2 regions of the Streptomyces sp. NPDC052101 genome follow, and region 1 is predicted to be linked to the other one. Evidence: riboswitches for the same ligand, from Rfam matches in the RefSeq annotation. Region 1 holds a riboswitch; the other holds the start of a gene.
The links. Region 1 has a riboswitch for magnesium ahead of AB0L75_RS14135 (NRAMP family divalent metal transporter). Riboswitches for the same ligand answer to the same signal wherever they lie in the genome.
Positions count from the first base shown of each region.

Region 1 (15,389 bases):
GGGTCACCGGTTGTCCTCCGTGCGGGCCTTGGTCCATGCGGCCTCGCGCAGCAGACGCAGGCCGTTGAGGCCGACGATGACGGTCGAGCCCTCGTGGCCGAGGACACCGAGCGGCAGCGGCAGCGTGGCGACGAGGTCCCAGACGACCAGGCCGGAGATGAACACGGCTGCGATGACCAGGTTCTGCACCACCAGGCGACGGGCCCGGTGGGAGAGGGCCAGCACGGCGGGGACGGTGGCCAGTTCGTCGCGGACGATGACCGCGTCGGCGGTCTCCAGGGCCAGGTCGGAGCCGGCCCGGCCCATGGCGATGCCGGTGTGGGCGGCGGCCAGGGCGGGGGCGTCGTTGACCCCGTCGCCGACGAGCAGCACCCTACGACCGGCGCGCTCCTGTTCCCTGACCGCCGTGACCTTGTCCCCGGGTAGCAGTCCGGCGCGTACGTCGGTGATGCCGGCCTCGGCGGCCAGGCGGGCGGCTGCGCGCCGGTTGTCTCCGGTGAGCAGTATCGGCGGGGTGCCGATGAGCGCGGTGAGGGAGGTGACGGTGTCGGCGGCGTCGGGGCGCAGGCGGTCGGCGATGCCCAGTACGCCCACCTGTGCACCGTCGGCCATGACGAGCACGGCGGTGCGTCCTTCTTCCTCCAGTCCGGCGGCGACGGCCGCCGCGAGGGCGGAGTGGGCGTCGGTGGCGCCGGAGAGGAGTCGGGCGGGGGAGCCGACCGCGACCGTGTGTCCGTCGACGGCGGCGGTCACTCCGAGGCCGGGCGTGGAGGTGAAGTCCTCGGCGGCGGCCAGGGCGAGGCCGCGGGTGCGGGCGGCGTTCACGACGGCGCGAGCCAGCGGGTGCTCGCTGGGGTGCTCGGCTGCGGCTGCGAGCGCCAGCAGCCGAAGTTCGTCCAGACCTGAGCCGGCCAGCGGGCGGATCTCCGTCACGCGCGGCGTGCCCTCGGTAAGCGTGCCGGTCTTGTCCAGAGCGACCGCATCCACCTGGCCGAGGCGCTCCATCACCACGGCGGACTTCACCAGCACGCCGTGCCGCCCGGCGTTGGCGATCGCGGACAGCAGCGGCGGCATGGTCGCCAGCACCACCGCGCACGGCGAGGCCACGATCATGAACGTCATGGCCCGCAGCAGTGAGCCGGTCAGTGCGGCACCGAACACGAGCGGCACCGCGAACACGGCGAGGGTCGCCGCCACCATACCGATCGAATAGCGCTGTTCGACCTTCTCGATGAACAACTGGGTCGGCGCCTTGGTCTCAGACGCTTCCTCGACCATCTGGACGATGCGGGCGATCACCGAGTCGGAGGCGTCGCGTTCGACCTTGATGCGCAGGGCGCCGGTGCCGTTGAGGGTGCCGGCGAACACCTCGTCCCCCGGCTCCTTCACGACCGGGAGCGGCTCACCGGTGATGGTGGCCTGGTCGACCTCGCTCGCCCCGTCCAGGACCCGGCCGTCGGCGCCGATCCGCTCGCCGGGCCGCACCAGGACGGTGTCACCGGCAGTGAGATCGGCGGTGGCCACGCTCTCCTCGCCGCCGTCGTCGCGCAGCCGGGTCGCGGTGGCCGGGGCCAGATCCAGCAGGCCGCGCACCGAGTCGGCGGTGCGCGCGGTGGCCAGCGCCTCCAGCGCACCGGAGGTCGCGAAAATGACGATCAGCAGGGCGCCGTCCATCACCTGGCCCACGGCCGCCGCCCCCAGCGCAGCGACGATCATCAGCAGGTCGACGTCGAGGGTCTTCTCCCGCAGCGCCTGCAGCCCGGCCAGCGCGGGCTCCCAGCCGCCTGCCGCGTAGGCGAGTGCGTACGGCACACCCCAGGCCCAGGTGGGCGCGCCGGTCAGCTGCAGCGGCAGTGCGAACAGGAACAGCACCGTGGCCGCAGCGGCCCAGCGGGCCTCGGTCAGCGCGAACACCTGGGTCCGCCGGCGCGGGGCAGCCTCGGGACGTGCGGCCGCGGCGGGCGCGGGGCGCTCGGTCAGGGTGGAGGACATGACGGAAGAGACCTTCGGCAGGGAGGGGCAAACCAACTCGTCCACCATACAGGTACATATGAAGAGCTCTTCAAGTATCGCTTGTATGATGGCTTCCATGGGCCATGGAGCAGCTCCCGCGAAGAACGCCGTGCCGCGCACCCGCCTGGACGCGGACAGCGCCGCCCGGGTGGCCACCACCCTCCAGGCCCTGGCCACCCCCTCCCGGCTGCTGATCCTCTCCCGCCTGCGGGAGGGCCCCTGCCCCGCCACCGAACTCGCCACCGAGGTCGGCATGGAGCAGTCCGCCTGCTCCCACCAGCTACGACTGCTGCGCAACCTCGGCCTGGTCGTGGGGCGCCGCCAAGGCCGCTCGGTGATCTACGCCCTCTATGACAACCATGTCGCCGAACTCCTCGACCAGGCCGTCTACCACATCGAGCACCTGCGCCTCGGTCTCAGCGACGTCGCCGACGAGGTCCAGGCGGACGGGGTCGCTCTCGGTGTCACGCGCTGATCCGCGTCACAACCGGCGCGCCTTCGGGGGAAGACCAGGTAGACGAGGGTGACCAGGGCGTCAGCGCCGATGAGTGTCGTCGGGAAGTCGAAGAGCCAACGTCGTGATTCTGTCGGACGCGGGTCCGGGCGAGCGGCGTGACCGTGCGCTGCAGCTCGGCGAGGTCGCGTTTGAGCTGGTAGATGCGGCCGACGTCGTGGCCGACCTCCGGGGAGAAGGCGCGGTCTCCGGGGCGGTGATGACGTCGAGGTGCTGGTCGACGAAGCGGTCGGCGATGGCGTGCAGGACGGCTCTGCCGGGCCCTGGGCGAGCCGCTCGGACGGATCGTGGCGGACGGCGGTCCGCAGGGCGAGGAAGAGGGTGTCGTACCGCTCCGGCTCGGGGCGCTGGTGGGCGTTCAGGGGGCCTCGACGGCGAGGGGGTGGAGGTCGAAGGCGCGGGCGACGACTCGGAGCTGGTCGGCGGCGGCCGTCCTCGTGCAGGGCGCAGTCGATCACGGGGACGGGCCGCTGCGGGGTGCTGTCGGCCGCCATGGCTGTTCTCCGAGTCCTCGTGACGGGCAGGTCCTGTCGGCGTGGAACGCCGGTACCATAGTTGCATGGATGCGCAAGAACAGGCGTGGGACGAGGAGGCCGCAGAGCGAGCCGTGGCAGTGCTGAAGGCGGTGGCCGACCCCTCCCGGTACCGGCTGCTCTGGGCGCTGAACGGCCGGGAGCTGCCGGTGAGCGAGCTGGCCCGGATCCTGGGCGCCCATGTGGCCGCTACCTCGCAGCACCTGGCGAAGCTGCGGGCGGCCGGGCTGGTGACCACGCGGCGGGAGGGTACGCGCATCTACTACCGGGCGGCGAGCGTGCGCGGTCTGCTGGAGGAGGTCCAGCTGGTGGCGAGCGCCCGTGACGACGCCTCGGGGCCGGGCGGCACGGCGGGCCAGGAGTCGGCCGCGGCAGTGCCGGAGCAGTCCGTAGCGCGTGGGGCGCTCAGACGACGGCCCGCTTTGGGCTAGGCCCGGGCGGAGTACGGCGCGGACGGGCCGGCTCAGTCGTGGGGCGGGAGGTGGCCGATCTGGTGGTCGGCGGCGTTCAGCGCCTCGTTGACCAGGCGGCCGAGGTGGCCGTGCTTGAGCATGTAGACCATGCGGCGGCCGTCCTTGCGGGTGGCGACCAGGCCGGCCAGGCGGAGCTTGGCCAGGTGCTGGCTGACGGAGGGACGGGCGGCGCCGCACGCCTCGGTGAGCGTGGTGACGTCGGCCTCGCCCTCGGTGAGCTGCTGGAGCAGTGCCAGGCGGGTGCGGTCGGCGAGCAGGGCCAGGATGGCGGCGGCGGTGTCCAGGCGTTCGCCGTTGCGGCCACCGCGGCGAGCAGGGCGGCGAGGACGAAGGCGGCGGCAGCATCAGCGAGCGGTCGGTGCGTCGCTGGAGGGCCCGGGGGAGGAGCAGGGCGGTGACCATGGAGCCGGCACCGTACGCGCCGAGGGCCAGGGGTACGTCGGAGGCGGCCCGGTGCAGGTGGTCGCGGATGTACACGATGGTGTTGACGGTGACCAGGGCGCTGGCGGCGGCCACCGCGAGGTTGAGGACGAGCAGGGCGCGCAGGCGCGCGGTGGCCAGGAAGAGGCGGGTGCCGCGCGTGGCCCGGGTGTAGATGCCCGCGGAGTCCGGGAGGCCGGAAGCGGCGGGCCTGGGGAGGGTGACCGAGGCGACGAGTGTGGCGGAGGCCAGGAAGCCCAGCAGGGTGCCGAAGAAGAGCCGGTTGTAGCTGATCAGGGTGAGCAGGGCGGCGGCCAGCGCCGGGCTGAACAGGCTCTCCAGGTCGTAGGCGAGGCGGGACATCGACAGCGTCTGGGTGTAGTCGCGCTCGGCGGGCAGCACCTCGGGGATCACCGACTGGAAGGCGGGCGTGAAGGCGGCCGAGGCGGACTGAAGCAGGAAGATCAGTACGTACACCTGCCAGACCTCGGTGACGAACGGCAGCGCGAGCGCAACCGCCGCCTGCGTCAGGTCGGTCCCCACCAGCAGGGCCCGGCGGGGGAGCCGGTGGGCGAGCGCGCTGATCACCGGGGCGATCCCGACGTACGCGACCATCTTGATCGCCAGCGCGGTGCCCAGTACCGATCCCGCGTTCGCGCCCGCGATGTCGTAGGCGAGCAGACTCAGCGCGACAGTCGCCAGTCCGGTGCCGACCGGGGCGATGACCTGCGCGGTGAACAGGTGGCGGTAGGTGCGGTTGCGCAGCACCGTCAGCATGGGTCCCTCCTGCCCCAGGAGTTCTCGGTCCCACCAGCCTGCAACATGTGCGCATAAATGCACGCGTTGATTTCATGTGTGGTGATGTCATGCCCGGGTCGGGTGAAGGCGGGGCGCAAAAGGCTGTGGGCTGGGGCGGTGGGCAGGGGCGGTGGGCAGGGCTGCACCCTTGGCCTGCGCGGGAGCTGTCTCGGTGAACTCGCGGTCGCCAGAGGGAAGTTCGTCCGGTGCGTGTGCCGCAGCCGGGTCCGTCAATGCGGCATGCGCCGCCCGCCCCGGTGGGCCGACGCCCTCGCATGCGTCCGCCCGGAACTGTAGTACCGGCTCAGCGGGTGAGGTGCTCCTCCCGGTGTCCGGGGCCCTCGTCGTCCTGGTCCAGGCGGTATTCCTGCGGTTCGGCGTCGTAGGAGTACAGCTCGGCGTAGCGGCCCCAGTCGGTGGCCGTCTCCAGTTGGTGGGTGACCTGTTCGCTGGTGAAGTGGTGGGCCAGGAGGTCGCGGAAGAAGCCGGCGCGCTGGGTGCCGGAGGGCTTCTGGCGCAGACTGCTGGTGATCAGCTTCACCAGCGGGGCGCGCATCACGGCCTCGGCGAAGATCTTCTTCGACTCCTGCACGTCCGCGCTCGCGAAGGCGGTGCCGGTGGCGGTGAGGATGAGGTCGTCGCCGGTGATCTGGGCGAGGCCGAGCAGGTCGAGGGCGTCGACCTGGGGCAGGATGTCGTCGATTGCCAGGCCGAGGTCGTCGGCGAGGTCGGCGAGGTCGCAGCGCTCGCCACGGTGCAGGACCATCTCTGCGAGACCGGACAGGCCGTCCACGCTGGCCCGGGGTAGCGGGGTGTTGGCCGGGGTGCGCTTGTCCAGCTCGATGCCTTCCGCGCGGCCCGGTGTACGGCCCTCCTTCTGGCGTCCGGTCATCGTGCGGTAGACCCGGTCGATGAGGTCCTCGAAGGCGGCCGAGTTACGGTCGCGCGGGCGGTCCAGGCCGACCTCGAAGACCTCCCGGATGGCGCCGTAGGGCCGGGAGCCGAGCACCACGATCCGGTCGGCCATCAGCACGGCCTCCTCGATGTTGTGGGTGACCAGCACGATGGCCCGGGTCGGGAACTGGCCGGACTCCCACAGCTCCATCAGTTCCCCGCGCAGGTTCTCGGCGGTCAGGACGTCCAGGGCGGAGAACGGCTCGTCCATCATCAGTACGTCCGGCTCGACCACCAACGCCCGTGCGAAGCCGACCCGTTGGCGCATGCCGCCGGACAGCTCCTTGGGGTAGGCGGACTCGAAACCATCGAGGCCGATCAGGTCGATGGCTTGCCGGGCGGCGTCCGCGCGTTCGGGGGCCGCTACTCCCTTGGCTTCGAGGCCGAGTTCGACGTTCTGCTGCACCGTCAGCCAGGGCAGGAGGGCGAAGGTCTGGAAGACCATCGCCGTGCCTGGGTTGGCGCCGGTCAGCGGGCTGCCCTTGTAGGTGACGGTGCCGGAGCTGGCGGGTACCAGCCCGGCCAGGCAGCGCAGCAGGGTCGACTTGCCCGAGCCCGACTTGCCGAGCAGGGCGACGACCTCACCGGCGCGGACCTGAAGGTCGATGCCGGACAGGACGGGCAGTTCGCCGTCGGCGCCGGCGTAGGACTTGGTCAGGCCGACGGTCTCCAGCAGTACCTCGCCATCGGTGGGGCGGGCGGTGTCGGTCAGGGGAAGGTTGTTGATCGCCATGACTGGCTCCACATGCTGTTCGACGGGGGAGGTCAGAGGGAGTAGCGCGACTCGGCCAGCCGGTACAGGCGGCGCCAGAAGAAGCGGTTGAGACAGACGACGTAGAGGCTCATCACGGCGACGCCCGCGATCAGCTTCGGAAAGTTGCCGTCCCCGGTGGCGTGGGCGATGTAGGCGCCCAGGCCGGTCGCCGTGAGGGTCGTGCCGCCGAAGCCGACGACCTCGGAGACGATCGAGGCGTTCCATGCGCCGCCCGATGCCGTGATGCCGCCGGTGACGTAGGCGGGGAAGATCCCCGGGATGATCAACCGTTTCCAGCGCTGCCAGCCGGTCACGCCCAGGTCGTCCATGGCCTCGCGCAGGTCGGTCGGGATGGCCATGGCGCCGGCGATGGTGTTGAAGAGGATGTACCACTGCGCGCCCAGCGCCATGAGGAACATGCCGCCGATGTCGATCGTCAGGCCCGTCTTGATGAAGAACCAGACGGCCAGCGGGAAGAGGAAGTTGGCGGGGAAGGAGGCCAGGACCTGGACGACCGGCTGGGCGATGCGGGTCAGCTTCGGCGAGAAGCCGATCTTCACGCCGATCGGCACCCACACCAGCGTCGCGACCGTGACCAGGACGGCGACGCGGGCGAGGGTGGCGAGGCCGAGGAGGAGGGGTTCGCCGAAGACGCCGAGGCCGGTGCGGTCGTGGAGGTAGTGGCCGAGGTCGATCAGGCCCCACAGGATCAGTCCGCCGGCGACGAGGGTGAAGGCGACGTCTCCGGTGCGCTGCCGGGTGCGGTCGACGGCGAGTGGGCGGTCGTCGACGCCGAAGACCCGCCCGGCCCGGTTCAGGGTCTGTCCGGCGGGGCGCAGGGCGCGGCCGAGGAGCCGGGGCCAGTGGGAGCGGCGCAGGAGGTCCAGGACGTAGGAGCGCTGGACCTCGCTGGCTTCCGACTGCTCGTTCTTGAAGCGCTCGGCCCAGGCGGTCAGCGGGCGCCAGAACAGGAAGTTCACCCCGATGACCATGACCGCCATGGTGAGGATGGCCCAGCCGACCTTGCCCAGATGGCCTTCGGCGATCGCGGCGCCGGCGTAGGAGCCGACTCCAGGCAGGGCGTAGTTGGTGCCGCCCAGGGTGACGGCCTCGGAGGCGACGAGGAAGAACCAGCCGCCGCCGAAGCTCATCATGCCGTTCCAGACCAGGCCGATCATGCCGGAGGGCAGTTCCACCTTCCAGAACCGCATCCAGCGCGTGAAGCCGAACGACCTCGACAGTTCGTCGAGTTCGCGGGGGAGCGAGGTGAGCGAGTAGTAGAAGCTGAACGTCATGTTCCACGCCTGGGAGGTGAAGATCGCGAAGATCGACGCACACTCCAGGCCCAGCATCGAACCGGGGAACAGGGCGACGAACCCGGTCACGGCCACCGTCAGGAAGGCGAGGACGGGGACGGACTGCAGGATGTCCAGTGCGGGGACGAGGATCCGCTCCAGGCGGCGGGACTTCGCGGCGGTGTAGGCGTAGACGAGGGTGAAGACGGTGGAGAGGGCCAGCGCCACGAACATCCGCAGCAGCGAGCGGGCGGCGTCGTAGGGCAGCTCGGCGACGCTGGTGTCCACCCTGACGTGGCGGCTCGGGGTGAAGGAGACCGTGGTCCCCTTCCCGACCCGCAGGGCGAGATAGAGCAGCACCAGTACGGCGGCGGCGACCGCCAGGTCCACCCAGGAGAAGTGGGACAGCCGGCCCGCGAACCGCGCGGAGAACGAGGACCGGGTGGCGGGCGTGCTCGTCCTGAACGACATCACAGGAACCTCCAACCGCACGGCACGGCTGGAGCGCGGCACGCGAGCGGTGAGAAAACAGCAGGTGGTGAGGGGGAAAGGGGGCTGCGGGCCGGGGCGCCGACGGGCACCCGCGGGGGCAGCGCGTCCGTCACGGCCGTATGGACCCGGGGTCGTATGAGTCCACGGGTGTTCTGGCCGTCATGTACGGGGGGTGAAGTCAGTGGCTGCCGACGAGGCAGCGGCATGGACTGGGTGGGTCGATGTCGATGTCCATGGGTGCCTCCGTTCGGTTGCGCGGTTCCGGTGGTGGACAGGCGGGTGCCGACAGAGAGTGTGCCGCTTATTGCATCGATGCGCAAATAGCGATCTCGGCGTTCCCGCGCCGGGCGCCAGGCGTCGAGTGGGCGCGGTGGACAACGCTGAGGACGGGGCGGGCGGTCGGCGACCAGGGGTGCCGGGTCGCCAAGTTCACTCTGGAACCCCGTGTTCAGAAGTACCTATAGGCCCGGTCGCTCAGTGACGCTGCCGGGCCGCCTCGACCAGGAGACGGGTGATGTTGGCGGGCAGGTCCAGGTGCCGGTCGATCCACGTGGCGTCTTGCCCGTGCGTGGCGAAGACCCATGCGGTGTAAAGGGTGTTGAGGTTGGGCGCGTCCTTCCCGAGCAGGTACGGGCGTACGTCCTCCATGGGAAAGCCGTACAGCGCGCGTGCCGTGAACCACGACTCGTCGACCGTCTGCGGCAGGCGCAGCCGGGCCTGACGGGCGGCGTTGCGGTGGTTGTGCCACATGGCGGCCACCACGACGAACGTGGCGGTGGCGGCGCCGATGAGAGCCCCGCTGACGAGTGGCCGGTCCCGGGCGGGCGCGGTCGCCAGAGCGGTCATCTCCAGCACGGTCAGCGTGAACACTCCCAGCACGGTGGCTCCCTCGCCCGTGCGCAGGTGAGGCAGGGTCCTCATGACACCCTCTCCCTTCAGGTTCCATCCTGGCCCGTGACCGGACCGTTGCCCTGGGGCCGTGGGACCCCTGTCCGAGCCATGGGACAGAGGGCGCTGCCCTGGTCGTGTCAGGCCAGCGCCCGGGGTCGTTCCCGCTCGGACCCCTCGTCGTCCATGTGCCAGTGCAGGTCGCTCACGCCCGGCTCCAGAGAGAGGCGGGAGATGACCTGTTCCAGCGCGGCGGCGACGTCGCCGTGGATCGTCACGCCGGCGTGCAGGCTGGTGGTCTCGCCCTCGCGGCGGGCGCGCAGCCCGGTGAGGGCGAGCGCGGAGGCGGCCAGGGTCTGCAGCAGCAGGGCCCGCAGATGGGCTTCGGCCTGGCGCTCGCACACCAGGTGCACGGTGGCGCGGACGGTGGCGTCGGGGTCGGTGCCGGCGGCCGGGGCCCGGTCCAGCAGCCGTCCGGCGGGCCGCAGTACCAGGTGGACCGCCAGTACCGCGACCGTGCCGAGTACGGCCAGTTCGAGTCGGCCGGCGGCGGCCAGGACGCCGGCCGCCGCCGAGCACCACAGGGTGGCGGCTGTGTTCAGGCCGCGCACCCCGCCGCCGTCGCGCAGGATCACCCCGCCGCCCAGGAACCCGATCCCGGACACGACATAGGAAGCGACCCGGGTGGGACTGCCCGCGTCCCCGACCGCGACGCTGTAGAGGACGAAGAGGGTGGCGCCGGTGGCGACCAGGGCGTTGGTGCGCAGCCCGGCCATCCGGGCGCGCCACTGCCGCTCGACGCCGATCAGCGCCCCGCAGCCCACCCCGGTGCCGAGCCGGGTCAGGAAGTCGACGGTGGTCAGGGCCTGCATGAGGCACCTCCTTCAGTCGCGGTGCGCACGGCGTCCGCTGCTGGGCTCAGTCGAGGGGTTCGAGGAATTCCAGGCGGTTGCCGACGGGGTCGGTGCTGTAGAAGCGGCGGTGGCCGGGCAGGTTGTCGTCCCAGGTCACCGGGGCTCCGTGGGACGCGAGCCGGTCGGCGAAGGCATCGATGTCCTTCACCCGCAGCCCGGGGTGGGCCTTCGTCGCGGGCCGGAAGGGCTCCTCGATCCCCAGGTGCAGCTGGACGGTCCCGTCCTCGCTCGCGAACCAGGCGCCGCCCCGAGCGGCCAGCACCGGCGGCTTGGGGATTTCGACCAGGCCCAGGGCATCGACGTAGAAGGCCCTCAGGCGGTCCTCGCTCGCGGGCGGTGCGGCGAGCTGGACGTGGTCGAGAGCGACGAGCATGTCGGTGTGCCTTTCGGTGAGAAGGTGGGCGGTGTTCAGCCGCCGAGGGCGACCTCGACGATCTTGATGACGACCAGGACCATCGCGATGAGCAGATAGGTCCGCAGGGCGCCCATGCCGATCTTGCGGGCGGTGGACATGGGCGGCCGGGTCAGGGTCTGAAGCGGCGGCATCCGCCACTCGTCCTTGCCGGTCCGGTCGATCGGGTCCTCCTTGGTGCCCGTGCGACGGCGGGTGAAGGCGTAGCCGGCGGCCAGCACCCCGACGACGCCGCAGGCGGCCATGATGTCGAGGATCGCTTCGGAGGAGATGTCGGGGAACAGCACCGAGGCGGTCAGGATGATCGACAGGCTGACGAGGACCCCGACGACGGCCGAGGTGAAGGCGTTGGTCTTCGGGCCGTTCACCCACGGGCCGAGGACGGCCTTGTCGTTGCACAGCAGCAGGAGGAAGACGGAGGCGGACGGCAGCAGCACCCCGGCCAGCGTCTGGACGCCCTCGGTCAGCAGGCCGAGCGGCGAGCCCGGGATCAGCACGATGGCGGCGGCCGCCGCGACCAGGCCGGCGTAGACGGCGTAGAAGCCCTTCGCGCCGCCCACCCCGCGGTGCAGGGAGTGCTTCATCCCGAGCACGTCACCGATCGCGTAGGCGGTGGACAGCGAGACCGCGAACGCGCCGATGATCGATGCGTCCAGCAGCGCGATGGCGAACAGCACCCCCGCCAGCTTCCCGGCCTTGTTCTCCAGGCCGGTCGCGATGCCCGCGGTGTCGGTGAACTGCCCGAAGCCGTGCGTGCCCGCGAAGGCCGCGGCGGTGAAGCCCATCATGGCCGCGGCCCCGATGACCACCACGACGATGCCGATGACCAGGTCGGCCTTCTCGTACTTCATGAAGCGCGGGGTGATCCGCTTGTCGATGACGTACGACTGCTGGAAGAACAGCTGCCAGGGCGCGACGGTGGTGCCGACGATGCCGATGATCAGCAGCATGACGGTGGACAGCTGGCCGGTGCCGCCGGGCATGTTCGGTACGACGAAGTCACGCGCCATCTGCGAGGCGTGCGGGTGGATCATGAAGTAGATCGGCACCAGCAGCAGCGAGGCCGCGCACAGCGTCATCGCCACCCGCTCGAACCGCTGGAACGACCCCGTGAACGCTGACGCGATGATGATTCCGGCCGCGAGGACCACGGCGGCCACCTTCGGCAGGCCCAGATACCCGGATGCCAGCGTGATGCCGATGAACTCGGTCACCAGCGTCAGCGCGTTCAGCAGGAACAGGTCGATCACGCTGAACGCGCCCCAGAACTTCCCGAACCGCTCCAGGATCAGACGGGCGTGCCCGACGCCGGTGACCGCGCCGAGGCGCAGCACCATTTCCTGGTTGACGTACAGCACGGGCACGAGGAGCAGCAGGGTCCACAGCAGGTGGGTGCCGTAGTTCTGGCCGGCCTGGCCGTAGGTGGCGAAGGCGCCGGCGTCGTTGTCGCCGACCATCACGATCAGGCCGGGGCCGACTATGGCGAGGAGCGTCTTGAGCTTGGCGGACAGGCCGGTGCGGGGTGCGGTGTCGTCGAGCTTGATGGTGCCGAGGGCGCCGCGGATGTCGCCGACGTGCGCGTCGTCGAGGACCGCGGCGCGCGGGGTCTCGGTGGTCTCGGTCACGGTGGTCATGTCATACCTCCCGAATCCCCCCAGAGGGGGAGGTAGAGGGGCACGCGAAAGCCATCCCCCCTGCGTGAGCGCGCAGGACGGCGGCCCGTCACGGCACAGGGCCGTACGGGGCTCGGGACGCGGAGTGGATCCGCGCAGGGGAGGTGGTTACCGCGTGCCGGAAGAATGCGAGGACAAGCGGGTCAGGGGCCGACTGTGGCCCGGACTACTGCTACTGCAGTCCATGTCTCTCGCCTCCTTCCGGCCGGGGACGCGACTTGTGCGCGTCAGCAACGACTCGGCAAGGAGTAACCCGGTCCGTACGACCGGCTCACCCCAACTCGTCAGAGCTTTGGCACTCCACGGCGTAATCCCCTTGCGAGGGAAGCCACTTGGCCTCACCCCTTGGGCCGGGGAGAGGTGTCCTGACCCTGGGCGTCTCTCGAAGTCGTGGGGTCAGTGGCCTGTGTCCGTGAAGACGCCTCACCGAACGAGGTGCCCTTTTCAAACCTCCATGAGTCTAGCCCCCTACTTGCGCATGAACGCAAGTTCTTGGCGGAGTCTTGACCGGCGGCCGACCGTACATGTAGAGGCGGGCGCAGTCCTCGCCAACCGCACCGCGGCGCGAACGAGTGATCGATACGGTGAGCCACGTGCGGGTCGACCTGCACCCGCTCCCGACGCTTTCACGAAAGGTGCGACAGCATGTCTGAGGCGCGACACGTGCCCGAGAGCAGCACTCTCGCTGAGGTGGTCTCCGTTCCCGTGGGCCGGGTGATCGGCGGCCGGCCGGAGATCCGGGACGACGACTGGGGCGGGGAGACGGCCGTCATCCGCCTGGACGCCACCCGCTTCACCTCCGACGCGGTGGCCGGCCTGGACGCCTTCTCCCACCTGGAGGTCGTCTACCACTTCGACCGAGTCCCGGTGGAGAAGATCGAGTCCGGGGCCCGTCACCCCCGCGGCAACACCGACTGGCCGCAGGTCGGCATCTTCGCTCAACGCGGCAAGAACCGCCCCAACCGGCTCGGCGTCTCCCGCTGCCGCCTGATCGAGGTCGACGGACTCGATCTGCACGTCCAAGGGCTGGATGCGGTGGACAGCACTCCCGTCCTCGACATCAAGCCCTACATGACCGAGTTCGGCCCCCAGGACCCGGTCACACAGCCCGCCTGGGCCACCGCTCTTATGTGCGGGTACTACTGACCGGCTGTTCCCCCTCTGCCGGGTTGGAGGAATTCCAGGCGGTTGCCGACGGGGTCCTGGCTGTAGAAGCGGCGGTGGCCGGGCAGCGTGTCGTCCCAGACCACCAGGGCATCGAAGGCTTCGAGGCGGGCGGCGAGCGAGTCGATGGCCTGGACGCGCAGGCCGGGGTGGGCCTTCGCGGACGCCCGGTACGGGGTCTCGATGCCCAGGTGGAGCCGGACACGGCCGTCGTCGTCGCTGAACCAGCAGCCCCCGCGGGCGGCATGAAGGGCCGGCCCGGGGACTTCTACGAGACCGAGCGCGTCGACGTAGTAGGCGCGCAACAACTCCTCGCTGCCCAGCGGGGCGGCCAGCGCGATGTGGTCGACTGCGGTGATCATGCCGGACCTCCGGTCAATGGTCGGTGACGTCAGTGACGGGTGTGCCAGATCGCTTCGAGGCGCCGTACGCCGTCCGGACTGGCGGTCATCTGCCAGTGGGCGTACGGCCGTTGCCGGACGGCGCCGACTGTCACCCGGCGGACCGGGGCGTCGAGCGCGTGGAGCACGGGCTGCTCCAGAGGGCTGTCGGCGAGACGGCGGACGATGCCGACGAGTACGTTGCGCAGGGACTGCCGGGCGCCGTGCGAGCGGATGCCCGTGGGGCGCGGAGGGTGGTGGGCGAAGACTGACATGGGGGATTGCCTCCGCGGAGTGCGCTCGGGCACGGCTTGACGGCCGTCCGCGCGCAGGGGCGGGACGGGTGCGCCGGCCCAGAGGTAGGGGCTTGGGGTGGGGTCGTGTCAGGGATGTGTCGCGAGGTCGGTGATGTGCTGTGCGGCGTTCAGCGGAAGGCCGGTGAACTCGGCCAGCCAGGCAGGTCGGTGGCCCTGCCGGGCGAGGATGTGGGCCAGGTGGACGCGCGGTTCGTAGGTCCCGCATCGGCCCTCGACGCAGGCCGGGAGGTCGAGCAGATAGGTGCGTTCGACGCCGTCGTCCAGGGTCAGCCGGACCCGCGGGCAGATACGGCCGGGCGGGCAGGGCGCGGGGGTGAGGTTGCCGGGGAGGCGCATAGTGGTGCCCTCCTTTGTGAGGGGCGGGAAGCTAGCCAAGTAGCCCACATCTCCAGGGAAGTTGGGACCTCGGGGTAGAGGGGGCCATGCCGCCGAGCCGAGGGTGTGCGCCCGTAACCGGCGTGGCCTTTCGGACTGTTGGCGCCCAGAGCCCGCGATCGAGGGTTGCGGAAGACGATCTCCGTCGGCCCGCCTTCGGCCTCGACTGTCGCGCCGGCGTTTCAGGGCGGTGATACGACTCCGGTCAGATGCGCGGGAGAGTGCCCGGATGTGGGGCCGGACTATGACCGGGGCTGCAACTGCTGTCCATGTCCGCCCCCTTCCGATCCTGGCGCGAGGTGAGACCCGTGCGGTTCGCTGGTTGGCTGCCTGGGCTTCGTCGCAGCGTGTCGCTTCGGCACGGTCCGCCGCCATGCTGGCCCACTCATACTTGCACATCCATGCAACAAGGGCAATGTCGCCCCTCGCCATCCGGCCGCGACCGCCGGTTTCCGGCTCGCCCCCTCAGGCGAGCAGTCCGCGCCCGCCTGTCGCCCGGTAGTAGATCCACACGGTAGTAGATCCACGTGCCCTCCTGCCTTGTGGTCACCAGCCCGGCGGCTCGGAGCCTGCCCAGGTGCTGCGACACCGCGGCGACGTGGGCGCCCGGCGGCCGAGCCGGCTCACCCGTCGGGAGCCCATGGCGGATCAACACCCACAGCAGGGGCAGGTGTGATGGGTCGGTCACGGTCCTGGCGCCGCCACCGCATGCTTCGCGGCCTCCGCGCCCCACGCCTATCCTTGCGTGTCCACGCAACTAGCGTGCGGGGCCCCGCTTCCGGTGGGGCGCCGTGAGCCGGCGCCAGGGCGCCAGCGCGCTGTCCGTGACGAACTCGTCCGCGTGCTCGCCCGTGACCAGGCAGGCCACGCACCCTGCCACCGAGACGGTGTGGTCGGCGAAGCGCTCGCTGCCACCGAGCCGGAGCCTGAGACGGTCACAGTCCCTTAGCCGCGAGGGAAAGCGCAGGCCATGGAGGGGAAGGGCGGACCGGCGGGGGCGTATCCTTAACACGGTTTGAC
Region 1 covers NZ_JBFAWH010000006.1:171,629-187,017, reverse strand. Annotated here, with positions in the region: gene AB0L75_RS14190 ((2Fe-2S) ferredoxin domain-containing protein) at 1-7, opposite strand, end outside; gene AB0L75_RS14185 (heavy metal translocating P-type ATPase) at 4-1,992, opposite strand; gene AB0L75_RS14180 (metalloregulator ArsR/SmtB family transcription factor) at 2,090-2,488, shown strand; gene AB0L75_RS14175 (metalloregulator ArsR/SmtB family transcription factor) at 3,087-3,491, shown strand; gene AB0L75_RS14170 (metalloregulator ArsR/SmtB family transcription factor) at 3,524-3,817, opposite strand; partial or broken gene AB0L75_RS14165 (MFS transporter) at 3,870-4,730, opposite strand; gene AB0L75_RS14160 (nitrate/sulfonate/bicarbonate ABC transporter ATP-binding protein) at 5,056-6,438, opposite strand; gene AB0L75_RS14155 (ABC transporter permease subunit) at 6,471-8,225, opposite strand; gene AB0L75_RS14150 (hypothetical protein) at 8,721-9,167, opposite strand; gene AB0L75_RS14145 (MgtC/SapB family protein) at 9,275-10,006, opposite strand; gene AB0L75_RS14140 (VOC family protein) at 10,053-10,421, opposite strand; gene AB0L75_RS14135 (NRAMP family divalent metal transporter) at 10,457-12,094, opposite strand; M-box (ykoK) riboswitch at 12,402-12,575, opposite strand; gene AB0L75_RS14130 (SAM-dependent methyltransferase) at 12,779-13,279, shown strand; gene AB0L75_RS14125 (glyoxalase) at 13,273-13,659, opposite strand; gene AB0L75_RS14120 (hypothetical protein) at 13,689-13,952, opposite strand; gene AB0L75_RS14115 (hypothetical protein) at 14,061-14,330, opposite strand.

Region 2 (15,389 bases), on a different contig from region 1:
GCGTGTGGACCCGGGACGCCAACACGGCCTACCGCGCGGGCCGCGCCATCCAGGCGGGCCGCGTGTGGACCAACTGCTATCACGCCTACCCGGCGCACGCGGCGTTCGGCGGCTACAAGCAGTCCGGGATCGGCCGCGAAACACACAAGATGATGCTGGAGCACTACCAGCAGACCAAGAACCTCTTGGTGTCGTACTCGCCGAAGAAGTTGGGCTTCTTCTAGAGGCCGAGAAAGGGCGCCTGACCTGGGGCTTTTCTCGTCAGGCGCCTGTCACTCGCCTTACTCAGCGCGAGGCCCGGTCTACGTCGTAACTCCCAGTTCCTCCCACCCGCATGCCGCTCCTGACCAGCACTTCCGGACCAGTCACGGACCAAAACCCCCAGTTACCCAGCAGGTGCCGCGTCCACCGGCCTCTGGTGGGCGGACCCGGCCGCCGGGTACGTGTTGGTCTACAAATGGACCGACGCGGGGGACATCGACAAGTCCCCCGACGCGGCGGCTCTGGAGTACGCCCCGGACACGGCACTCGAAGTCATTCCCCACCTGGTGATGGAGGGCCTGCACCAGAGGCCGGTGCTGCTCTCCGAGCCGCTCATCCTGTAGACCGCCAGGGCAGCCGCAGTGGGCACTGATGGACCCTTGGGCGGCGTCACGCCAGGCCGAACCAGTCGAGCACCGTCTGGACCAGCAAGATGGTGGACATGGCGGCGACGCCGACCACCACGGCGGTGGCGGCGATGCGGTAGCGCGGACTGTTGGCGGCTTCACCGAGGACGGAGCGGCGGTTGGTGAGGACGAGCAGGTAGACCAGGACGATGGGGCTGATCAGGCCCTGGAGGACCTGGGTGCCGATGAGGAGCTGGATGACGTCGACCGGAGTCATCGCCACTGCGGCACCGAGGATGATCTGGGCGGTGAACAGGCCCAGGAACAGTGGGGCGTCGCGGAAGCTGCGGGAGACCGAGCGCTCCACGCCGGCCGCCTCCCCTATGGCGTAGCTGGCCGACAGCGGGACAACAGCACCAGCCAGGGCGGAGGCTCCGATCAGACCGAACGCGAAAAGCAGTTCGGCGTTCTGGCCGGCGACCGGCTTGAGGGCCTCGGCCGCCTGGGCGGCGGAATCCAGCGGGCCCGTGCCGCCGATGGCGGAGGCCGTGGCGATGATGATCGTCAAGCTGATGACGCAGGCGAACACCGCGCCGAGGATGGCGTCGGCCCGGATGAGGGGGTAGTCGGCAGGCTTGGCGCCCCGGTCGACGACGCCTGCGGCGGCGTAGAACTGCATGTACGGGCTGACGGTGGTGCCGATCAGGGCGACCGCCAGCAGGATGAAGCTCTTGTTCGGCTCCATGTGGGGGACGACGAGGTGGTGGCCGACGGCGCCCCAGTCGGGGTGGCCGAGGATCATCGCGATGGGGTAGGCGAAGAACGCCAGCGACATGATCAGGAAGATGCGCTCGGCCCAGTGGTAGGAGCCGAACAACACCAACGCCCACAGGAGGATCGCCGCCGGCGGAATCACCGCCCACTTGGGGATGCCCAGCAGCTCGAACGCCGCGCCTATACCCGCGAACTCGCTCACCACCAGGCCGGTGTTGGCCAGCAGCAGACAGAAGACGGCCAGTGCGGTCAGGCGGAGGCTGAACTGTTCACGGATCAGGGCGCCGAGTCCCTTACCGGTGTGGGCGCCGAGGCGGACGGCCATCTCCTGCACCATCACCAGGGCGATGGTGACCAGGACCATGAAGAACAGGGTGCCGTAGGTGAACTGGGAGCCGGCCGAGGCGTAGGTGGCGATGCCGGCGGCGTCGTTGCCCGCGTTCGCGGCGACCAGGCCGGGGCCCGCGATCGCCGCGACCATGGTGATGCGCCGCCAACCGGTACGGCGAGCCGGCGCCGCCTGGGCCGGAGCGACGGTGTCCAGGTCGTGGGTCACTGCAGGAACCTCCGGAAGTGCAGGCGCCCGCGCTCGGGCAGCATCGCGTCGAGCAGGTCGTCGGCCAGGATCCGGCCGAGGGGCCGGTCGGTGTCGTCGACCACCAGAAGGGAAGAGGCGCGGGCGGCGACCAACTGGTCGGCGGCCTCGGCCAGCGGGGTGTCCGCATGGATGGTGACGGGCGGGCCGAACTGGGCCAGCCACGCCACCAGGTCGGCCACCAGGGACGTGTCCTCGGCCACCGCCAGGTCGAACAAACCGACATCGCACAGCAGTTGGTCCTGCTCGTCGACGACGGCGACGGCGTCGATCTCGGTGCGGTGCTCGGCCTGTTCGGCCAGCCGGCCCCGTACCTCGGCGACGGTCTCGTCCCGGCGAGCGGTGAGCAGCAGGGTGGTCATGGCACCGCCCGCCGTGCCCTCCCGGTGCCTCAGCAGACGGCGCAGCTCCGCCGCCTCTCCCTTCGGCATCCGTGTCAGCAGAGCCTCACGCTCCTCACGGGTGAGGTCCCGCAGGGCATCGGTGGCCTCGTCCGGCTCCATCTCGTCGACCAGCCGGGCGGCGTGGTCGGGTGCGGCCTCACGCAGAAGATTCTCCAACTCGGCCGGTTCCATCTCCTCCAGCGCGTCGGCAGCCTGCTCCGGCTCCAGCCAGCCCAGCAGCTGCTGCCGCTCACTGCGACCGAGGTCTTCGAGAATGTCCGCCAGATCGGACGGACGCAGCCGCTGCAGTACGGTCCGGGAGGCGCGCAGCCGCACCTCCGCCGGTCCGTCGGTGGCCTGCTCGCCGAACGGTGCGACCGCCTGCCAGTCCAGCACGCGCTCCGGGGTCGGCCGGGCCTGCCAGCGGCGCGGGCCGAGCCGGCGCAGCAACGTGGGCAGGGAGACGTCGACGCCGACCAGGACCACCTTGTCGACGAGCGGTGCCAGGTACAGGTCGGCGGCCCGGGTGACCTGCACGCCGTCCACGTCGACGAGCTGGTGGTCGAGGACGTCCCTGGCGAGCAGCACCTCCCCCGGGCGCCGGGAGAAGTCCCGCATGTCGATCCGCGCGGTGCGCAGCCGTACCTGCCCGGCGTGCACCTTGCCGATGGCGTCCGACGCGAGGAAGGTACGTCGCCGCCCGATCCGCAGGATCAGTCCGGTGACCGGCGGGTACGACTCCTCGCCGTACAGCCGGGCGACCACGTCGACGACACGGCCGACCTCCTCGCCGGACTGATTGGTGACCGACCCACCGACCAGTCCGGCCAGCGAGACCAGGGACGTACGGACGGCTTTGGAGGTGGTGGCGCGGCGCTCCAGGGTGACCCTGCGGTCGCGCAGACGGGCCGAGGTGGACATGAGCAGAGTGTTGACGGACAAGATGAACACCCCCTTGCCCCGGCTTGACGGGGCACCGGGCGGCCACGACAGCGCACGCGCCCTGCACCGGACCCGGCGCCAGGGCACACGGGGGCCCGACTCTCCGGGCAGGCCCACGACGGGGGGCCTGGCGGGGTCAGGTCAGTGGAAGAGAACGAGCTGCCTCAGGCCACGGAGGGACAGCGAGGACAACGCGGAGAGGGGCCGACTATGGCCCGGACTACTGTCCATACTCGCCTCCTCCCGGTCCCGGCCGTGCTCACGACGTCACGGCCATGCGGCAAGGGCAGCCGGGAAGAGACCCGACGCACCCCAACTCGTCAGAGCTTTGGCACTCCACGGCGTGTCCCCGCACCTGCGGGGAAGCCACTTGGGGTCACCCCTTGGGCCGGGGAGACCTGTCCTGATCCGGAGCGTCTCTCGACGGGTGGGATCAGTGGCCTGTGTCCGTGAAGACGCCTCACCGAACGAGGTGTCTCATCAAAACCGCGTCAACGATACGCCCCCGCCGCCCGGCCCTCCCAATCCATGACCGGCGCTTGACCTCGCGACTACGGGACCGTGACCGTCGCCGCTTCCGCCGCGGTGGCGGCAAGGGCCTGATTGTGCCCCCACTCCACCCAATCCCAACCCCGACGACCTCAAGCCGTTCCTCCGCGGATGGAGCCCGTACGGAGCCCGCTCGTAGAACGTGCGTAGCGTGCGTAACGTGCGTCGAATATGCGTCGAGATATCGCCCGTAACGCCCACAGCGAACATAATGCACCCTGGGCGAAACTGCAGTTCAGCGACCCTTCTCAGCAGGCTCAAGGCTCGCGACGCACTCAGCGTGCTGCGTCATCGGGAACACGTGGAGACAGCGCCGAGCGGAGCAGGGCAGGCGTCAATGGCCGGTGTGGTACCGCGAGCGTCGAGGACGCCGCCCAGGCGTTCGGCATGTCGAGATCCAAGGGCTACGACCTTGTGCGTCGCGGGAAGTCCCCATGCCGCGTGCTGCTGATCGGCCGCGCCGCCCGCGTCGTCACCACCTCGCTCCTCCGCGTACTCCGCCGGCAGGATCCCCGCTCCAGGCCGCGGGTCCACAGCGAGTACTCGCTCTGCAGCACAGCGACCGGGGCGACGGCACAGGCGCGGCGCAGTGTTCCGGCGCTGACCTCCGGCAGACCGAGGTAGCGCACCTTGCCTGCGGCCACCAGCTCGGCCACACCGTCCATGGTCTCCGCCACCGGCACATCCGGGTTGCGGCGGTGCAGGTGGAACAGGTCGATGTGATCTACGCCCAGGCGTCGCAACGACGCCTCGCAGGCGCACCGGGCATACCCAGGGGTCGAGTCGACGCGCCGCGCACGCGGGTTGGCCTCGCTGTGTACGACGCCGAACTTCGTGGCGAGGAACACCTCGTCCCACCGGCCCTCGACCCACCCACCCCACCAACTGCTCATCGGCGGTGCAGCCTCCGCCGCCCAATCTGCCCCATACGCCTCGTCCCCTCGAGGGGCGAAGCCGCTGGTGGCGGTTGAGCCGGACCGCTGGGAGCCGGGTTCGAGGTGGCGTAGGCAGCCGCGGACGGTTCGGGGTTGTGGCGCCCGCTGGAGGACGTGTGGGCGGTTCGGTCCGCGGACTGCGTTGCCCAGTCGGGCTCCTCAGCGTTGCTCTGCCGTAGCCCTCTATCCAAGGAAGGCCGGTTATGCCCCGTCCTGCCCATATCGCCATGGTCGGCACGCCTCTGGTCGGCCATGTGCTGCCCAGTCTGGAGATCATCCGTGAGCTGGTGGCCCGCGGTCATCGCGTGACGTACGCCACCGCCGACCCCCTCGTCGAGCTGATCACCTCCACCGGCGCCGAGTTGGTCGGCATCACGTCCACTCTTCCGGTCGCCGACCGCTCCTGGCCGCAGGATCCCATCGCCTCCGCCTCCCTCTTCCTCGACGAGGCGACGGCCGTGCTGCCACAGCTGCGCGCCGCGTACGACGACGATCCCGCTGATCTCTACCTCTACGACGTCGGCGCGTACGCGGGCCGCGCGCTGGCCGAGGCGCAGGGCCGCGGCTTCGTCCAGCTGTCCGCGGCGCATGTGGCCTGGGAAGGTGCCCAGGAGGAGATCGGTGCGGCGTTCGCCCAGCTGCCCGGAGGACTCGCATACCGAGCGCGGTTCGCCGCCTGGCTGACCCGGTGCGGTGCGGTGACCACGAACGTGGCGGAGTTCACCGGCCACCCGCCGCGAGTGCTGGCCATGATCCCGCGCGCCATGCAGCCGCATGCGGACCATGTCGACACCGAGGCGGTGACCTTCGTCGGCCCGTGCTTCGGCACCGGCCAGGAGCAGGACGGCTGGATGCGGCCGGCCGGTGCGAAGAAGGTGCTGCTGGTGTCGCTGACCGGCTCGGCGTACCTCGGGCCGCAGGAGACCTACCACCAGTGTGTGGCAGCGTTCGCGGACCTCCCGGGGTGGCATGTGGTGCTGCAGACGGGCGGTGGCAGCGATCTGGTCGAGCGGGTCCCCCGCAACTTCGAGGTGCGGCCGTGGGTGGCTCCGCTGCCGATCCTTGAACATGCGGACGCATGGGTGACGCACACCAGTGTGAGCAGCAGCAGCGAGGGCCTGTACGCCGGTGTGCCAATGATCGCGGTACCGAACGGACCCGACCAGTGCCTCCACGCCGACCGGCTCGTCGAACTGGGCGTCGCCCGCCGGATCGACACCGCACATGTCACGGCGGCGACGCTGCGTACAGCTCTGATGGAACTCATCGGCGATCCGCAGGTCGCTGCTCGCTCGGCATGGCTGTGGTCTGAAGTGCGCGCCGAGGGCGGCACCCGCCGGGCCGCCGATCTGATCGAGGAGGAGCTGGCAGGGGACAGGGTGGGCTGATAGTGCGGGGCAGGTGCATCAGAGGGCGCCGACGGCGTCCTCCACTTGCAGCACCTCGCGTTCGGCCTGGTCGAGTGATCCGGGCGAGGTGCCGACCTGCGGCGCACCGAGCCAGGAGAGCGACCGACTCCATCCCGTCTCCCCCTATGCGGTCACCGAACTCGCCGGGGAGCAACTCTGCCTCGCGCACGCCGCCCGGTCATCCTGTCCCACGAGTGTGGTGGCGCTGCGGTACTTCACCGTCTACGGCCCGCGCCAGCGGCCTGGCATGTTCCTCCACCGGGTCTTGCGGGCTGCCCTGACCGGCGAACCGCTTCGTGGCCGGAAGGTCCGGGTTCAGTCCGACTGCCCGCGCGACGGCGACGTCCCCCTCACCCGAGCGAACACCCATCGAGCCCGGTCCCTGCTCGGTCGGACTCCCGCGACCGGGCTGAGGGACGGCATGCGCGCCCAGTTGCAGGCCCTCACTCCTGCCGGTCACGGCGGCCGCCCCAGCGAGGCCGCTGCGGCCCGGTCTCATGAATCAGGCCGGTCTCATGAACCAGGTGGGAGGGCGGAAGGAGCATCCCTGTGTCCATGAGCCCTGGTCTCAGGTCGGTGGCGGTGCTGTGCGGCGTCCTCGCGCAGCCCGACACGGTCATGGAGGCGGCGCAGTGGCCCGGGGGACCACCAGTTGGCCCGTCCGGCCAGCCGCATGAACGACGGCACGAGCACAGCTCGGACGAGCGTAGCGTCCAGTACGACCGCCAGTGCCAGGCCGACGCCGAGCAGTTTCAGCAGTGTCACCCCTGAGATGGCGAAGACGAACAGCACGGCGGCGACGAGGACCGCCGCGGCCGTGATGATGCGGCCCGTGTGCTGGAGGCCGAAGGCGACGGACTCCGTGTTGTCGCCGGTGCGCAGGTAGCGCTCGCGGATGCGGGCGAGCAGGAAGACCTCGTAGTCCATGGAGAGCCCGAAAGCCACGCAGAAGGTCAGGATCGGGATGGTGGCGTCCAGTGTGCCGGTGTGCGGTGGGCTGCCCACGAGGAACGACAGGTGCCCCTCCTGGAACACGAAGACCATCGCCCCGAACGTGGCGCTGAGACTGAGGGTGTTGAGCGCCAGTGCCTTCACCGGCATCAGGACGCTCCCGGTGAACAGGAAGAGCAGCAGCAGGGAGGAGCCCACCACGATGCCGATCGCGGCGGGCGTGGCCCGGGCGATGGCGGCGGTGCTGTCCTCGACCTCGGCGGCGCGTCCGCCCACCGACACCGAGGCCCCGGCCGGCGGCGCCACCTCCCGCAGCCGGCGGACGAGCCGGGTGCCGGCGGAGGAATCCTGTTCCACCGCGGAGACCACGCGGAGCAGCGTGCTGTCGCCGTCCACCAGGGCGGCAGCGGCCGGGCCCGGCCCGTGGACCCGGCGCCCGCCGACGTAGCTGCCGGGCGCCGCGGTCACCCGGCGGACGTCGCGCACCGCGGACAGCGCCCGGGCGTAGGTCTCCAGGCTCCGCACCCGGTCCCGCCGCGTGCCCTGCAGCACCACCGGGACGGCTCCCAGCGCATCGGCGTCGAACCGGTCGCGCAGCGTCTGCGTGGCGCGGTGCACCTGGGAGGAGGCGGGTAGTGAGCGGTCGTCGAACAGGCCCGAGGCGACCCGGGTGAACGGGGACGCGAGGACGGCCAGCAGGGCCACCACGCCGCAGCCGTAGAGCAGCGGGCGGCGCATCACCGCCGTGGCGAACCGGTACCAGCGTCCGTTCTCGGGGGCCGCCGGCGGGCCTGCCGCGTTCCGTGCCGGGCCGCGCAGCCGGGCGAAGACGTCGTAGCGGTCGACGAGATGGCCCACGACGGCCAGCAGCGCGGGCAGGACGAATACCGCCCCTGCCGCCGCGGAGAGTACGACGGCGATGCCGCCGTAGGCGAAGGAACGCAGGAAGAACTGGGGGAAGACCAGCAGCGCGATGAGGGACAGGGCCACGGTGAGCGCGGAGAACGCGACCGTACGGCCGGCCCGGCGCACGGTGGGGCCCAAGGCTTCCCGCACCGTGGCGCCGGCGCGCAGCTCCTCCCGGAAGCGGGCGAGGATGAACAGGCTGTAGTCGATGGCGAGTCCGAGGCCGAGCGAGGTGGTGGAGTTCATCGAGTACACCGAGATCGGCACGGCGCCCGCAAGGGCGTTGAGCACGGCCCGGCTCACCAGGACCGACAGCAGCGCGATGAGCAGCGGCAGGGTGGCGGCCACCGTGCCGCCGAAGATCAGCAGGAGCAGGACGAGGGTGATCGGCGCGGCGATCGCTTCGGCGAGCAGCAGATCGTGTGCCGTGCGCCTGCCGACCTCCGACTGCACCTGCGCGGGGCCGGCCGCCAGGACGGTCAGCCCCTGCGCGTGCCGTCGGATGTCCGGTACCACCCGGTCGGCGGTCTTCGCCCGGTCGTCCTCGTCACCGCTCAGGGAGAGCGTGACCAGCGCGATGGAACCGTCACGGGAGCGCAGCGAGGGCGCGCGCCGCGCCGTCCAGTACGAGGTGGCGGCCCGCACACCCGGGGTCTGCGAGGCGCGCCGGGTCAGAGCGGTACCGAGGGACGTCATCTCCGCTGAGTCGACGGGAGTCGTGCCGCGCAGCAGCAGCACGAGGTCGTCACCGGCGGAGGGGAAGTGCTCGGCCACGAGGCGTGCGGCGCGGGCGGACTGTGCGCCAGGGTCGGAGAAACCGCCGTGCACCAGCCGGTGTTCCACGCCCAGGCCGCCGATCCAGGCCAGGACGAGGGTGACTGCGCTCACCCACAGCACGGTGACGCGCCGCCGGTACAGTGCCGCGCTGACGCGGTCCGACATGACAGGACCTCCCTGGGTTGTTCACTCTGTCCGGGCCATGGGCCGCTGGTGTGGGGAACCGCCGGTCGCTGTCTGCCAGTTCGATTGCTGGGCGGGCCCTGAGCTGGGGATACTGGCTCCCGAGCACTGACGCCGAGCCGAAGCGGGGCCCATGCATCAGGAACGCGCGCTGCTGGAACTGCTCGGCCTCCTGGATGTCGGCCTCGCGCCCGGCGGGGATGACGGGGAGCACTTCCTCGGGCGCCCTCCCGTGGAGCAGTCCTCCCCGGTGTACGGAGGGTTGGTGGCTGCCCAGGCGCTGGCCGCTGCCGGCCGTACGGTGGCCGACGAGTTGCCCGTGCACTCCGTGCACTGCTCCTTTCTGCGGCCTGGCCTGCCTACCGCGCCCTTCGCCCATCGGGTCGAGCGGGTGAAGGACAGCGCTTCCTTCGCCACCCGGCGGGTGCATACGGTCCAGCGCGGTCGTGAGGTCTTCGCTCTGACCGCCTCCTTCCACCGTCCCGAGCCGGGCCTCGGCCACCAGGACCCGATGCCGTCCGTCCCGGACCCGGCGGGCCTGCCGACCTACGAGGAGCGGCTGACCAAGGTGTTCGGTGAGGCGGTCGGCCCCCTCGGTAAGCCGTACGAGACCCGCTTCGTCGGGCCGTTGAGCTTCGACGCCGAGAAGGACCCGGCGCTGCTGTCCTCCCGGACGCAGGTGTGGGTGCGCGTCAAGGGCGAGGTGCCGGCCGAGGCGACCGCCGGCCGTGAACGGCTGCTCCATGCCTGCCTGTTGGTGTACGTCTGCGATGTGACCATGCTGGAGACGGTGTTGGTCCGCCACGGGGTGTCGTGGTTCCACGCCAGCGGCCGGAGCCTCGACTACACCGTGTGGATCCATGGCCCCTTCCGCGCGGACGACTGGCTGCTCTGCGCCCACGAGACCCCGGTGGCCGCCGGTGGACGGGGTCTGGTCCTGGGCCGGGTCTTCACCCGCGACGGGGTGCTGGTCGCCACCCTCGCCCAGGAAGGCCTGCTGCGGGTGGGCAGCGGCCACGGGGGCGTCGGCTGAGGGCGCGCCGAAGTGGCGCGCCGCGCGCCGGCACCCCCGGTGCGGCGGCTACACGATCAGGCCGCCGGAGATCTCGATGGCCTGCCCGGTGATGTAGCGGGCCCGGCCGGAGGCCAGGAAGCACACCAGGTGTGCCACGTCCTCCGGGGAGCCGAAAGCATGGCCGGGAATCAGGGATTTGAGGAACTCGGCTCTGTCCTGAGGTATCGCGGCCGTCATGTCGGTCTCGATGAGACCGGGGGCGACGGCGTTGACGGTGACGCCCCGGGCGCCGATCTCCTTGGACAGCGCCTTGGTGAAGCCGATGATCCCGGCCTTGGCGGCGGAGTAGGCCGTCTGGCCGGGGGTGCCGTGCAGCCCGGCGGAGGAGGCGATGTTGATGATGGCGCCGCTGCGCTGTTTCACCAGGGGCATGAGCAGGGGTTTGGTGATGGTGTACATGCTGTCGAGGTTGGTGCCGACGACCTGGTGCCACTGTTCGGGGCCCATGCGGGCGAAGAGGGTGTCGCGGGTGATGCCCGCGTTGTTGACGAGGACGTCGAACCGGTCCAGGTGGTCCAGGGCCGAGGCGGCGAAGCGTTCGGCCGCCGCGGTGTCCGAGACATCGGTGTGCAGCGGGGTGCAGCGCCGCCCCGGGTGGGTGGCATGCAGCTCGTCGGCCAGGGCGCGGGCCTGCTTCTCGCCGTGGTGGTAGCCGAAGACGACGTCGGCGCCCTGGGCCAGCGCCAGCCGGACGACGGCGGCGCCGATGCCGCGCGATCCTCCGGTGACCACGCAGCCGCGGCCCGCCAGCGGGAGGTCAGCCGTCACTGCTCGCCCCCGGCATCGCGGCGGCAGGCCGACGGGATTCCCTCTTGCGCCGTGCGGCCTCCTCACGCAGCTCGCGGTAGCGCTCCTCGGCGATCAGCGTGGAGATCATGGGGGCGTAGAACGCGCCGTCGCCGACCAGCTTGATCTGCTCTGGTGTGACGGCCGCGTAGCCCCGCTCGGCCAGTGCGTCCCAGACGGTGGCGAACTTCTCGTACACGTCGAGGCCGAAGGCCGCACGGTACTGCCCACGGTCGATCTCCGTGCTGATGAGACTGCGGAAGAGCACCATCAGCAGCCAGTCGTCGGGCGTGTGCCTGAACCCTCGCTCGACCGGGAACCGGCCGTCGTCGACGGCTGCCTTGTACTGCGGCAGGCTGCGGTGGTTGATGAACGACCAGGAACGGCCGGGAGCGAGCGCGGGGTTACCGAAGAAGGTGATCGCCGCGTAGCCGAGCCCGAGGGTGTCCATGTGCTCGAAGCGCGGGAGGTAGCCCTCCCGGAAGTCCCGGGCCGCGGGGTCGCCGGGACGGCGGAAGTTGTACGTCGACAGCTGCTCGTAGCCGTGATCGAGCAGGAAGTCCCGTCCCGCCCGGTACATCTCCAGGTTGGCCAGCGTGCTGGGCAGCTCGTGGTAGCGGTTGAGCGCGAAGTCGGTGGGACCGCCCACGTTCAGCTCGTAGTGGGTGATGTCGTAGACGTCCCAGGCGACCAGGGTCTGAAGATCCTCCAGCATGGTGTCGACGGTCTGCTGCGGCCAGCCGAAGATGAGGTCGACGTTGGCGGCCAGGCCGAGTTCACGGGCCCATTCCAGGCTCTGGATAACGTGTTTGGTCGTCTGTTTGCGGCCGCTGAAGCTGTTGAGCCGTTCGTTGATCTGCTGGACGCCCATGCTGATCCGGTTCATCCCCGAATCACGGATGGCCTGCATCTTCTCCCGGGAGAAGAGCTGCGGGATGCCCTCCAGGGTGAGGTCCGCCCGGTCCGAGATCTCGGGGAAGAGGCGGCGCACCATGTCCATCAGCCGGTGGTAGACAGGGGCTCGGTAGAGGTTGGAGGTGCCTCCTCCGAAGTAGGCTCCGGCGAGGACGGAGCCCTCCATCTGCTCCCGGTACATCTCGGCTTCGCGTTCCACATACCCGTAGTAGTTCTCGAGCGCGGCGTTGCCCTGGAACTCCTCGACGGGGAAGAGGCAGTAGCCGCATTTCCCGGGGTCGGTCTGGATGCAGTACGGGACGCCGACGTAGAGGAACACATGGGACTGGTCGCCCGTGGCACGCAGGCGCCGGCGGTCCGCACCGATCTCGTCCAGGGGCACGGACGGCTCGTTCCAGAACCTCGGGGACGGGAATCCGTGCTGGATCTTGTTGACCTGGCGTTCGGCGAGGTGGCTGTCGAGGTAACTGTCGATGTGGTCGGGGCTCAACATGGTGGCTGGCACTTCCCCTCTGGGCGGAATCTGCCGGGTGTCTGCCGGCCCGGCGGGAGGCAGTGGTCAGGAGTCTCGGTGGGCGGTGGCGGCCGGGTCTGCCAGGATCACGCGGTGGAGGAGGTAATCCGCCAGTTCCTCGATGCTCTGATACTCCAGTGCCTCCATCGCCTTGAAGCGGAAGTCGAGCTTTTCCTGGATGCGGCGCTGGAGTTCGGTGATGCTCAGTGAGTCGAGGCCGATCTCCAGCAGGGCCAGGGACGGGTCGAGATCATGGAGGTCGATCTCCAGCTCGGCCGACATCCGCCCCAGGGTGTCGATGATCTCGTCGGTGAGCCAGCCGATGAGGGCCTGCAGGCGCTCTGCGGCCGGCAGGGGCTCGACGCGTTCCCGCAGTTCCCGTCGCCAGTCACCGCTCCCCCGCAGACGGCTCTCGACCGGTGCGGCCTGGGCCGCGGAGGTGCCGGTCAGCGAGGCGATGCTCCGGAACTCGATGTCGTCGAGGGCGGCGAGGAGGTTCCCGGTGTCGTCCAGGACGCGCAACTCGGCTGTGAACGCCGTCCCGGTGGTGTTCGGCCGCAGCCGGACGTGGCCCCAGATCTGATCGGGGAGCGGGCCATGCACCGTCATCCGGCCTACGCCGACGGGTACGTGGGCGCCCCTGGCCGCGCCCTCCTGAGCCGCCGCGGCGGTCAGGTGCAGACAGCCGTCGAGCATGGTCGCGAAGCGGTGCGCATGGCTCACGCGTGACGCACCGTCGGGAGCGGCCGTGATCCGGCCGAGCGCCTGCCCGCCTTCCTTGTCGAGCCACAACTCGCGAACGGTGGAGAAGCTCGCCCCGTACTCCATTCCCTCCTCCCGCAGCAGCCCGTAGAGCCGACCGGGCGGCACCACTGTGGGCATCGCCATGCGCAGCTGTTCCGGAGGTGTCCCGGAGCCGTTGTGGCGCACGGCCGGGCCTACCTTCCCCTGGCAGTAGGGGAACTGGCCGTCTCCGTCGCCGCCGGCCACGGTGAACCGGAAGCGGCCCCCCGCCGAAGGGCCGTCGCCCTCCAGGTCCACCCGGACCGCGCTGGGCTTCGCCGGGGCCAGGACCAGCGGGCGCAGGAAGTCGACGTCGGTCAACTCGACCGGCTCGCAGGCGTGGCCGTCGGCCGAGGCGTAGGCGTCCACGGCCAGTTCCAGATGGCCGGTGGCCGGGAAGACGGTCGACCCGAGGATGCGGTGGTCCGCCCAGGGCGTTCCCGGCGGCACCTCGTGCCGGTGGACGGTCCGCGGGGCGGCCTGACGCGGTACGGCCGTGGGCGCGGCGGACGGCTCCTGCCGCGGGGGTGCCGTGTACGCCGCCTCGCCGCGGTCGGCGTTCGGGGCGGGCTTCAGCCAGTACCGGTCCTTGCGGAACGGGTACTGCGGGGCGGCGGAGGTACGGCGGTAGCGCGGGCCTCGGTAGAGCGCGGGAAGGTCGACGGCGGCCCCGGCCGTGTACAGGGCACCGGCGGCGGCGAGGAGGTTGCGCACGTCCCGCCCATCCCGCCGCAGGGTCGGGATCACCGTCACACCGGCGTCATCGAACGCCTCCGGGACGTGACTGCGCAGAGCGGGGTGCGGGCCGATCTCGACGACCACGGTGCAGCCCAGCGCGGCCACCGCACGCATACCGTCGTGGAACCGGACCGGGCGGCGAGCCTGCCGGCTCCAGTACTCCGGCCCTTCGGCGCCCGTCAGGGCCTCGCCCGTCACATTGGAGAACACCGGGACGGCCGGGGCGGTAGGCCGCAGCCCGGCGGCCGCCTTTTCCAGCTCGGGCAGGACCGGGTCCATCAGCGGCGAGTGGAAGGCGTGCGACGTACGCAGCCGGGTGGTCCGGCCGCCTTCGGCCTCGGCGAGGCGTGCCACCTCGTCCACGGCCTCGGCCCGTCCCGAGACGACCACGGCGCGCGGGCCGTTGACGGCGGCGACGGAGACGTCCGCCTCCCGCCCCGACAGCCAGCCCCGCACGGTTTCCGGGGCGGCGTCGATCGCCAGCATCACTCCGTCGCGCGGCAGTTCGCCCATGAGCCGGCCGCGCACCGCACTGAAGCGGGCGGCATCCTCCACGGAGAGCAGGCCGGCGACACACGCGGCGACGACCTCCCCGATGCTGTGCCCGACCACCGCGTCCGGGACGACTCCCCAGGAACGCAGCAGGGTGGCGAGCCCGTACTCGACGGCGAACAGGGCCGGTTGGGCCAGGCGTGTGTCGTCGAGCGCCCCCGGGGACTGCTCCTCGAAGAGGATCTGCCGTAGCGGCGCGGGCAGTTCGGCGTCGAGCAGCTCGGCGCACTGGTCGACGGCGGCGGCGAAGACCGGTTCGCTGTCGTACAGTTCGCGGGCCATGCCCGGGTACTGCGCGCCCTGGCCGGTGAAGACGAAGGCGGTCCTGGCCGGCTTCGCCGGGTGCCCGCAGGTGACCGACGGCGGCGTGCGGCGGGTCCGCCACAGACGGAGGTCGCCCGCGATCTCGATGCCGCCCCGCCCGGTCACCGCGAGGCGGTGGCGGTGCGTGGCGCGCCCGGCGGCGGCGGTGAAGACGGCCGCCGGCACTGCTTCCGGTTCGGCCCGGGACAGGTACTGCGCCCAGCGCTCGGCCAGCGCGTCCAGGCTCGCGGGGGACTTGGCGGACAGCACCAGCAGTTCGGCCGGGCGCGGTTTCGCGGCGGCGGCGCGGTGGCTCGGCCGGGGCGCCTCCCGCAGGATCGCGTGGGCGTTGGTGCCGCTGTAGCCGAAGGAGTTGACGGCGGCCAGCCGCGGGAGATCGGTCCGGGGCCAGGGCACGGACTCGGTGGGGACCGCCACCGAGGCGCCGTTCAGGTCGATCTTGGGGTTCAGCCGGTCCAGATGGAGGCTGGGGTAGATGGTCTCCCGGTGCAGCGAGAGCGCGGCCTTGACGACGCCGAGCAGTCCGGCGGCGGCCTCGGTGTGGCCGAAGTTGCTCTTCGCCGAGCCGACGTACAGCGGCCGGTCCGGGGTGCGGGACCGGGCGTAGGCCCTGGCGATGGCGCCCATCTCGATGGGGTCGCCGACCGGGGTTCCGGTGCCGTGCGCCTCGACGTAGTCGACCTGGGCGGG
Region 2 covers NZ_JBFAWH010000004.1:179,285-194,673, forward strand. Annotated here, with positions in the region: gene adh (aldehyde dehydrogenase) at 1-224, shown strand, start outside; gene AB0L75_RS10955 (hypothetical protein) at 444-605, shown strand; gene AB0L75_RS10960 (divalent metal cation transporter) at 652-1,938, opposite strand; gene AB0L75_RS10965 (CBS domain-containing protein) at 1,935-3,302, opposite strand; M-box (ykoK) riboswitch at 3,607-3,781, opposite strand; gene AB0L75_RS10970 (aldo/keto reductase) at 4,256-4,744, opposite strand; gene AB0L75_RS10975 (macrolide family glycosyltransferase) at 4,990-6,174, shown strand; gene AB0L75_RS10980 (NAD-dependent epimerase/dehydratase family protein) at 6,263-6,754, shown strand; gene AB0L75_RS10985 (MMPL family transporter) at 6,709-8,994, opposite strand; gene AB0L75_RS10990 (acyl-CoA thioesterase domain-containing protein) at 9,146-10,045, shown strand; gene AB0L75_RS10995 (SDR family NAD(P)-dependent oxidoreductase) at 10,094-10,855, opposite strand; gene AB0L75_RS11000 (radical SAM protein) at 10,845-12,281, opposite strand; gene AB0L75_RS11005 (beta-ketoacyl synthase N-terminal-like domain-containing protein) at 12,348-15,389, opposite strand, start outside.
Region 2: it holds a riboswitch for magnesium, as region 1 does, so the genes downstream of both, AB0L75_RS10965 (CBS domain-containing protein) here and AB0L75_RS14135 (NRAMP family divalent metal transporter) in region 1, are expected to answer to the same signal.